2 regions of the Paraburkholderia sp. GAS42 genome follow, and region 2 is predicted to be linked to the other one. Evidence: predicted binding sites of a transcription regulator. Region 2 holds the regulator's gene; the other holds the start of a gene.
The links. The regulator FNR, encoded in region 2, switches genes on or off when oxygen is low (the NO sensors DNR and NnrR bind a similar motif). The targets are predictions, from matches to a motif close to TTGATNNNNATCAA.
Positions count from the first base shown of each region.

Region 1 (3,378 bases), on a different contig from region 2:
TCTCCTTGGAGGGCACGGTACGGAAACTGTACCTGCTTGCAGAAGGCATGCCAAACCGCAATGATATCCGCCATTTTGCGGCCGCGCTCTTGCGCGCGGCCCGGAGCGACCGAGGCGGCGGCCGCGTGCGCTGACTAGAGCTGACGCAGCCCGTCAAAATCGACGATGCGGATGAATTTGCCCTGCGTGTCGATCAGGCCGCGCTTTTGAAATCTTGACAGCGTACGGCTGACCGTTTCGAGCGTGATGCCAAGATAGCTGCCCATTTCCTCACGCGTCATGCGCAGATTGAATTCGTTTGACGAATATCCACGCTGCGCATTGCGTTCGGACACATCCACCAGGAAAGCGGCCACGCGCTCGTCGGCACTCTGCGAGCCGAGCACCATCATCTGCTTCGCCTCGCGCACGATCTGATCGCCCATCAGTTTGTGCAGCCGGTCCTGCATCGAACCGATTTCGCGGCACAGACGTTTGAGCGCCGGATACGGGACGATACATACCGAGCTGTCCTCAAGCGCGACCGCGCTGCACGCGTGGTGGTCGGTGCTGATGCCGTCGAGGCCAAGCGGCTCGCCTGCGAGTTTCAGCCCGGTTACCTGTTCGCGGCCGAGACGGTGTGCCATCACCGTTTTCAGCGCGCCCGACCGGACGGCGTACAGGTTATCGAACGGGTCGCCGGTCCGATAGAGCGCTTCGCCACGTCGCACCGTGCGTGCATTGCAAATGAGCGCCTCGAGCTTTGGCAGATCTTCGGCGCGCAGGCCTTGCGGCATGCAAAGCTGCCGCATCGAGCACGTCGAACAGCGGGCCGCATCGCGCCCGGCGCGCACGGACGGGACAGCGCGGGCGGACCGATGCGCGGCAGACTGGGAAAGCGCGACGGGAGTGAGCATGTTCGGAAGGCCGGGAAAGTGATGATGTCCTGATTGTCCCACCGGCCTCTGCATGGCCTGAGTGACAAAAGGACGCGTGGGCGTCTTGTCTGAAAATGTCAGGCGGCGCTGGCTTTTTCTGGCGACGGTTGCTCGTCTCCGACTGCGGAAGGCACCAGCAAGACAGGCACCTTTGCCTGCCGTACGCAGCGTTCCGCGACGCTGCCGAGAATCAGCCGCTGAAAGCCGCGCCGGCCGTGCGTGCCCATCACGAGCAGATCCGCGTTGAACGCGGCGGCGGCCTTGAGCACCAGCACGGAAACATCCTCGAGCGACGAGGCTTCGCCCGTCGCGACGGCGCCTTGTACGCCGGCGTCACGCATGAGCTGCAGTAATTCCGCGTCGAGTTCCTTGCCCTGTGCGATCAGACTGTTGCGCAGGATCGACGGGTCATAGCCGGGCGCGTCGAAATACATGGGCGAGTTCTCGACGGCGTAGAACGCCTGCAAGACTGCACCGTTCGACTTCGCGAGATCGAGCGCAGCGTGGAACGCACGGCGCGACGTTTCGCTGCCGTCGACCGCAACCAGGATACGTGAGTACATGAGACCTCCGCAACAGAGGGGTCGACGCACGATGCGGAACGACCCGGGAGAAAGGGCACTTCGAGAACACTACGAGCGCACTTGATTAAAGCCTGAGATTAAATGATCACCTAAAACCGCAGACATTTCCTTGATGTAAATCAAGTCGTAAGGTCGGGGTACTTGACCGCAAGGAAGCAGCGGAGCCATACCGGGCGAGGCTTTCAGCCGCCACACGGCTTGCCGTCTATCAGAATCAGGCGGGCACGGCGCAAAGTTTGCCTTACAATCATGCTCTATTCAGACAAGCTGCGGCATCGATGATGAACGAGCGGAAATCCTCGGGGTTGCCCGAAAAGATCTACGGCGACATCCTGAACCAGATCCTGGAAGGCGAGTACAAGGAGGGCGAGCGGTTGCCCACCGAGCACGCGCTGGCGGAGCGCTTCGAGACATCGCGCCCGACGGTGCGGGAAGCGCTCGCGCGTCTGCGTGCCGACGGCATCATTGTCACGCGGCACGGTTCGGGAACCACGGTCGCGCGCCGGCCCGATCCGGACGTGCGCCGCTTCGCGCCGCTCGAAACGCTCTCGGACATCCGTCGCTGCTACGAATTTCGCATCGTCACGGAGGCGGGCGCTGCGGCGCTGGCCGCGCAGCAGGCCGAAGCCGACGATGTCGCGGCGATCCAGCATGCATGGGATGAACTCGAACGCATCATCGAAACACAGGGCATTGGCGCAAAAGACGACTTCGCATTCCATCTGGCAGTCGCGCGGGCGTCGAAGAACCAGTTTTTCATCACCGTGATGTCGTTCATCGAAGAGCAGATCGTGTTCAGCATGAACCTGTCCCGCAATCTGTCGCTCGTGAAAACGCTGGAGCGGCAGCGTCTCGTGCAGCGCGAACATCTTGCCGTGCTGGAGGCGATCCGCAGCAAGGACTCCGCCGCCGCTGGCCAGGCCATGCGCGCTCACCTCGAAAACGCACTCAACCGGATGTTCGGGTCGTGAGCGGCGAATAAACGCCGCCCCGTCCGCAACCGTCCGCAACCGTCCGCAACCCGGCCTGTACGCCGGGCCGCAACCCGCACGCATCAAGCTGCGGCAGCCATCGGCCCGAATAGCGCGGCCCGCGTCTGCGGGCTGACCGCGATCTCCAGCGCCACCGCATTTTCCACGCCGATCCGCAGCGGCGGCCCGAGCCGTCGCAGTTCGATGCCCGTCTTGCGCAGCAGGCGCTCGATCGGCGTCGTCGTCACCGTGACGTAGCGCGTGATGCCCATCCGGTCGGCGAATGTCACGAGTTCGTGGATCGCGTGCATCGTCAGATCGGCAAAGCCAAACGTTTGCTCTTCGCCGCCGGTCTCGACGACAAAGCGGCTCAGTTCCCAGATATGCCGCCCGACCGGCGCTGCGTCGCCATGCAGCAGTTGCGGGAACGTGTCCTTCAGCATGTTCGGGCCTTCGGTCGTCATCAGGCGCCAGCAGCCGCGCACGGCGCCCGCCTTGTCCTGTATCAGCATGTAATGCGGGCCGAGTGCGTCATAGCCGTCGATCTCCATCCCCGCGATCGTCGGAATGTCCCATCCAAGCCGCCCATGAAACACACGGGCGCGCAGCCGGTACATCTCGTTGATGTGATCGTTGTCAAATTCTTGACGCAGGCCAATCCGGATAGCTGCTTGCATGTCGTTCTCCATTACGCGTTGGTTAGCCAATACGCATGAAAACTTATGCATTTCGGGTCGAAATACCACCTACCTACCTGGATAGGTGTGCCCCGTTCCGGAGTCCGTGGAGAATCGGTTTACCGATCCCGGCAGCAGCCAGTCAAACAGGCGAACATCATGGAACTACTAGAAAATTATTGGCAACCGGCTCATCGCGCGGCCAGCGCGGACCGTTCGTCGGAGGCGT
Region 1 covers NZ_JBNDML010000004.1:59,392-62,769, forward strand. The annotation lists gene P3T16_RS07600 (helix-turn-helix domain-containing protein) at 135-896, opposite strand; gene P3T16_RS07605 (universal stress protein) at 995-1,480, opposite strand; gene P3T16_RS07610 (FadR/GntR family transcriptional regulator) at 1,783-2,472, shown strand; gene P3T16_RS07615 (acyl-homoserine-lactone synthase) at 2,556-3,149, opposite strand; gene P3T16_RS07620 (XRE family transcriptional regulator) at 3,309-3,378, shown strand, end outside.
Region 1: a site for FNR is predicted at 1,611-1,624, ahead of P3T16_RS07605 (universal stress protein). Genes of this name have one in related genera too.

Region 2 (3,378 bases):
GTGCTGTTACGTAGCGGCTACTTCCGGTTCTGTGAGTGACGCGCCACGTAAGCAGCGGTCGTCATCGGCGCGGCGATAACCGGTTCGCCCCGGCCTTCCCGGCGTCGACTGGAGATCAATCTGGGAGGCAAGCGATGCGCGCGATGGTGTTCGACGGCAGCTCGAGTCTGCTACGCGACATGCAGGTGCCGGATCCCGCACCGGCCGCCGGACAATTGTTGATCGACATTCGCGCTTGCGGGATTTGCAGGACCGATCTGCATGTCGTCGACCGGGAATTGACCGATCCGAAGCGGCCTGTCATTCCCGGGCACGAGATCGTCGGCACAGTCGCCGCGCCCGGCGCCGATGTCACGGGATTCGCCGTCGGCGACCGTGTGGGCGTGCCGTGGGTCGGGCGAACCTGCGGACATTGCCGCTATTGCCTCGCTCACCGCGAAAATCTGTGCGATGAGCCGGGATTTACCGGTTACACGATCGACGGCGGCTACGCGGAGCGTACGGTCGCCGATAGCCGTTACTGCTTTCACCTGCCGCCTCAGTATTCCGACGTGGAAGCCGCGCCGCTGCTATGCGCCGGCCTGATCGGCTACCGAACCTTGAGCATGGCCGGCGACGCGCAGCGCATCGGCATCTACGGATTCGGCGCGGCGGCCCACATCGTCGCGCAGGTTGCGCGGCACCAGGGGCGGACAATCTATGCGTTCACGCGGCGAGGCGATACGGCCGCACAGCAACTCGCGCTCAGCCATGGCGCAACATGGGCCGGCACTAGCGACGACACGCCGCCCGAGCCGCTCGACGCCGCGCTTCTGTTCGCGCCGGTCGGCGCGCTTGTACCGCTTGCGCTAAAGGCGGTGGCGAAGGGCGGCATCGTGGTGTGCGGCGGAATTCACATGAGCGACATCCCGTCGTTTCCGTATGCGTTTCTGTGGGGCGAGCGGCGGGTCGTATCGGTCGCCAACCTGACACGCGAAGATGGCGTCGCCTTCATGCGACTCGCCGGCGAGACGCGTCTCGAGATCGAAACGACGCGCTATCCGCTCGGTGACGCCAACCAGGCGCTTGCCGACCTGCGCGAAGGACGGCTGACAGGCGCCGCGGTGTTGACGGTCCGTTAAGGTCGCATCAGGAAGCACGGCGCTGAAAGCGCCTCGCTGTGAGTTCCGGCATCGGAGGGAACCGGCCCGGCGGCCCGGTCCCCGATCGACTTCATACCCGCGCCAGTCCGTCCAGATCGAGAATGTGAATCTGCTTGCCACGTGTCTCCACCAGACCTTCCCGCTGGAACTTCGAGAACATGCGGCTGACGGTTTCGAGCTTCATGCCGAGATAGCTGCCGATCTCCTCACGCGTCATGCGCAGATAGAACTCGGCGGGCGAATAACCGCGTGCTTTCAGCCGGGTGGACAGGTTCAGCAGGAAGGCGGCGACGCGCTGTTCGGCGGACATCGTGCCGAGCAGCATCATCAGCACCGATTCCCGGACGATCTCGCTGCTCATCATCCGGTGCACATGCTGCTGGACGCCTTTGGCTTCCCGGCAAAGCGATTCGAGCAGGTGGAAGGGAATGATGCAGACATTGCTGTCCTCGATCGCGATCGAATCGCAGCTGTGGTGGCCGGTGCTGACGCCGTCGAGTCCGAGCGCGTCGCCCGCGAGATGGAAGCCGGTGACCTGCTCGCGTCCATCGCGATGCATGACGATCGTCTTGAACGAGCCCGCGCGCACGGCATAGATGCTCTGGAACGAATCGCCCGTGCGGTAGAGCGCTTCACCCTGCTTCACCACGCGTGTCGAGCAGATGATCGCGTCGAGCCGCAGCAATTCGAGCGGCGAGAGACCCTGCGGCATGCAGACAGAACGCATCGCGCAGGTGGAGCAGCGCGACGCCGGACGTGTCGCGTCGGCGTGGGCGCCTGCCGCGTTGGGCGCGCGGGATACCGCCGGGATGTTGCGGGCAGGCGGCGCGTCGACAGGGTATTCGGCAACGTCAGACATGATCTGCTCCTCTTCACTCAGTGGCGCCAGCAACACGCTCGCGCGCGATTCTCTCAATCGTGTCTCGCGCCAACTGGAATTCGCTGGTCTTGTCGAAGAAGTAGTGCGCGCGACGGCCATGCAGGCTTCGCGAAACGACGCATCCGAATGGTTGGTCAGCACGCGTGCCGACAGCGGCGGCGACACCCGGCACGAACACAACCCTAGCCACCACACCGGGTCGCTGCCCGAGTGCGGCGATACGCGGCCGTTCCGGCTGCGTGCGAGCGCTGTGAGCCTTATTGTGCACTGCCATGCGGGTTCGCCTGACCGGGATCTTTCCACGTGGAGCGATGTCAATGCGGAGAGGGGAGAAATTCGTCTGAGGCCCTCGCCTGAGCGGCGCGGATTGTACCTCCCCTCATTTTGCCCGCTTTACCCGTGGTGTGCCAGGCGAAACAGCGAGTAGCCTGTACAGGATCTGCCCGCCCGGCCGGGACAGCGCCCGACGCTTGATCCGCGTCAAGTCTACGTCCGTGACTGGCGGTCACACTGAAACCTCGCACGCGGCCGCGACGGTCGCGCCATCAACATGAGCGGGCGTAAGCCCCGGAGGCGGTCATGTACAAGCGAATTTTCACGGCGATCGACGGCAGCGGCTGCGCGCGGCTTGCGCTCGAAGAAGCGATCAGGCTGGCGCAGGTCACGAATGCCACGGTAACGGCCGTTTGCGTCGTCGAACACGCGGCGCGACTCGTCGATGTCGGGGAGGGGGTCCTCGACGACGATCCCACGAGCATCGAGGCGTCCGAACGGGCCACCGCCGCGCTGGCCGAAGCAGACGAATGCTTTCGAAAGGCCAACGTGCAGGGCGTGGCCCGCGCGATCGACGCCTGGGGCGAAGACATCGCCAGCGTGCTCTCGCGAACGGCCGACGAGTGCGAGGCCGAACTGGTCGTCATCGGCACGCACGGCCGCCGGGGCTGGCGGCGGATGCTGATGGGCAGCGTCGCCGAATCGCTGGTCCGGCTGACGAGCCTGCCAGTCCTGCTCGTGCGCTTCGACCCGGAGGCTGAGCCGCCGATCGGCGCGAGCGCGGCCCCGTAAGGGTCGCAGGTCGTGGCAGGCAAGTTTCGTCCGCCGGGGGGGGGCGCCAGCGACGCTGAACGTCATCGTTCCGCCGATACCGGTCGCCTCGCCCGAAGCGGCCGGCCGCCGGTCCGGACTGTCGTCCGTGCAGCCAGGGAGGCGGACCTGATGCTCGATGAGCCCGTGTCGATCACCACAAATGCGCGTGTTCGCATGAGCGCGTCAGTGCGACATCAGCACGGGCAGGGTCATCGACTGGAGTACCGAGCGAGTAACGCCGCCCATCACGAGTTCCTGCCAGCGGGCGTG
Region 2 covers NZ_JBNDML010000015.1:27,084-30,461, reverse strand. The annotation lists gene P3T16_RS21680 (DUF1488 domain-containing protein) at 1-39, shown strand, start outside; gene P3T16_RS21675 (zinc-dependent alcohol dehydrogenase family protein) at 135-1,121, shown strand; gene fnr (fumarate/nitrate reduction transcriptional regulator Fnr) at 1,213-2,001, opposite strand; gene P3T16_RS21665 (hypothetical protein) at 2,015-2,296, opposite strand; gene P3T16_RS21660 (universal stress protein) at 2,602-3,087, shown strand; gene P3T16_RS21655 (universal stress protein) at 3,292-3,378, opposite strand, start outside.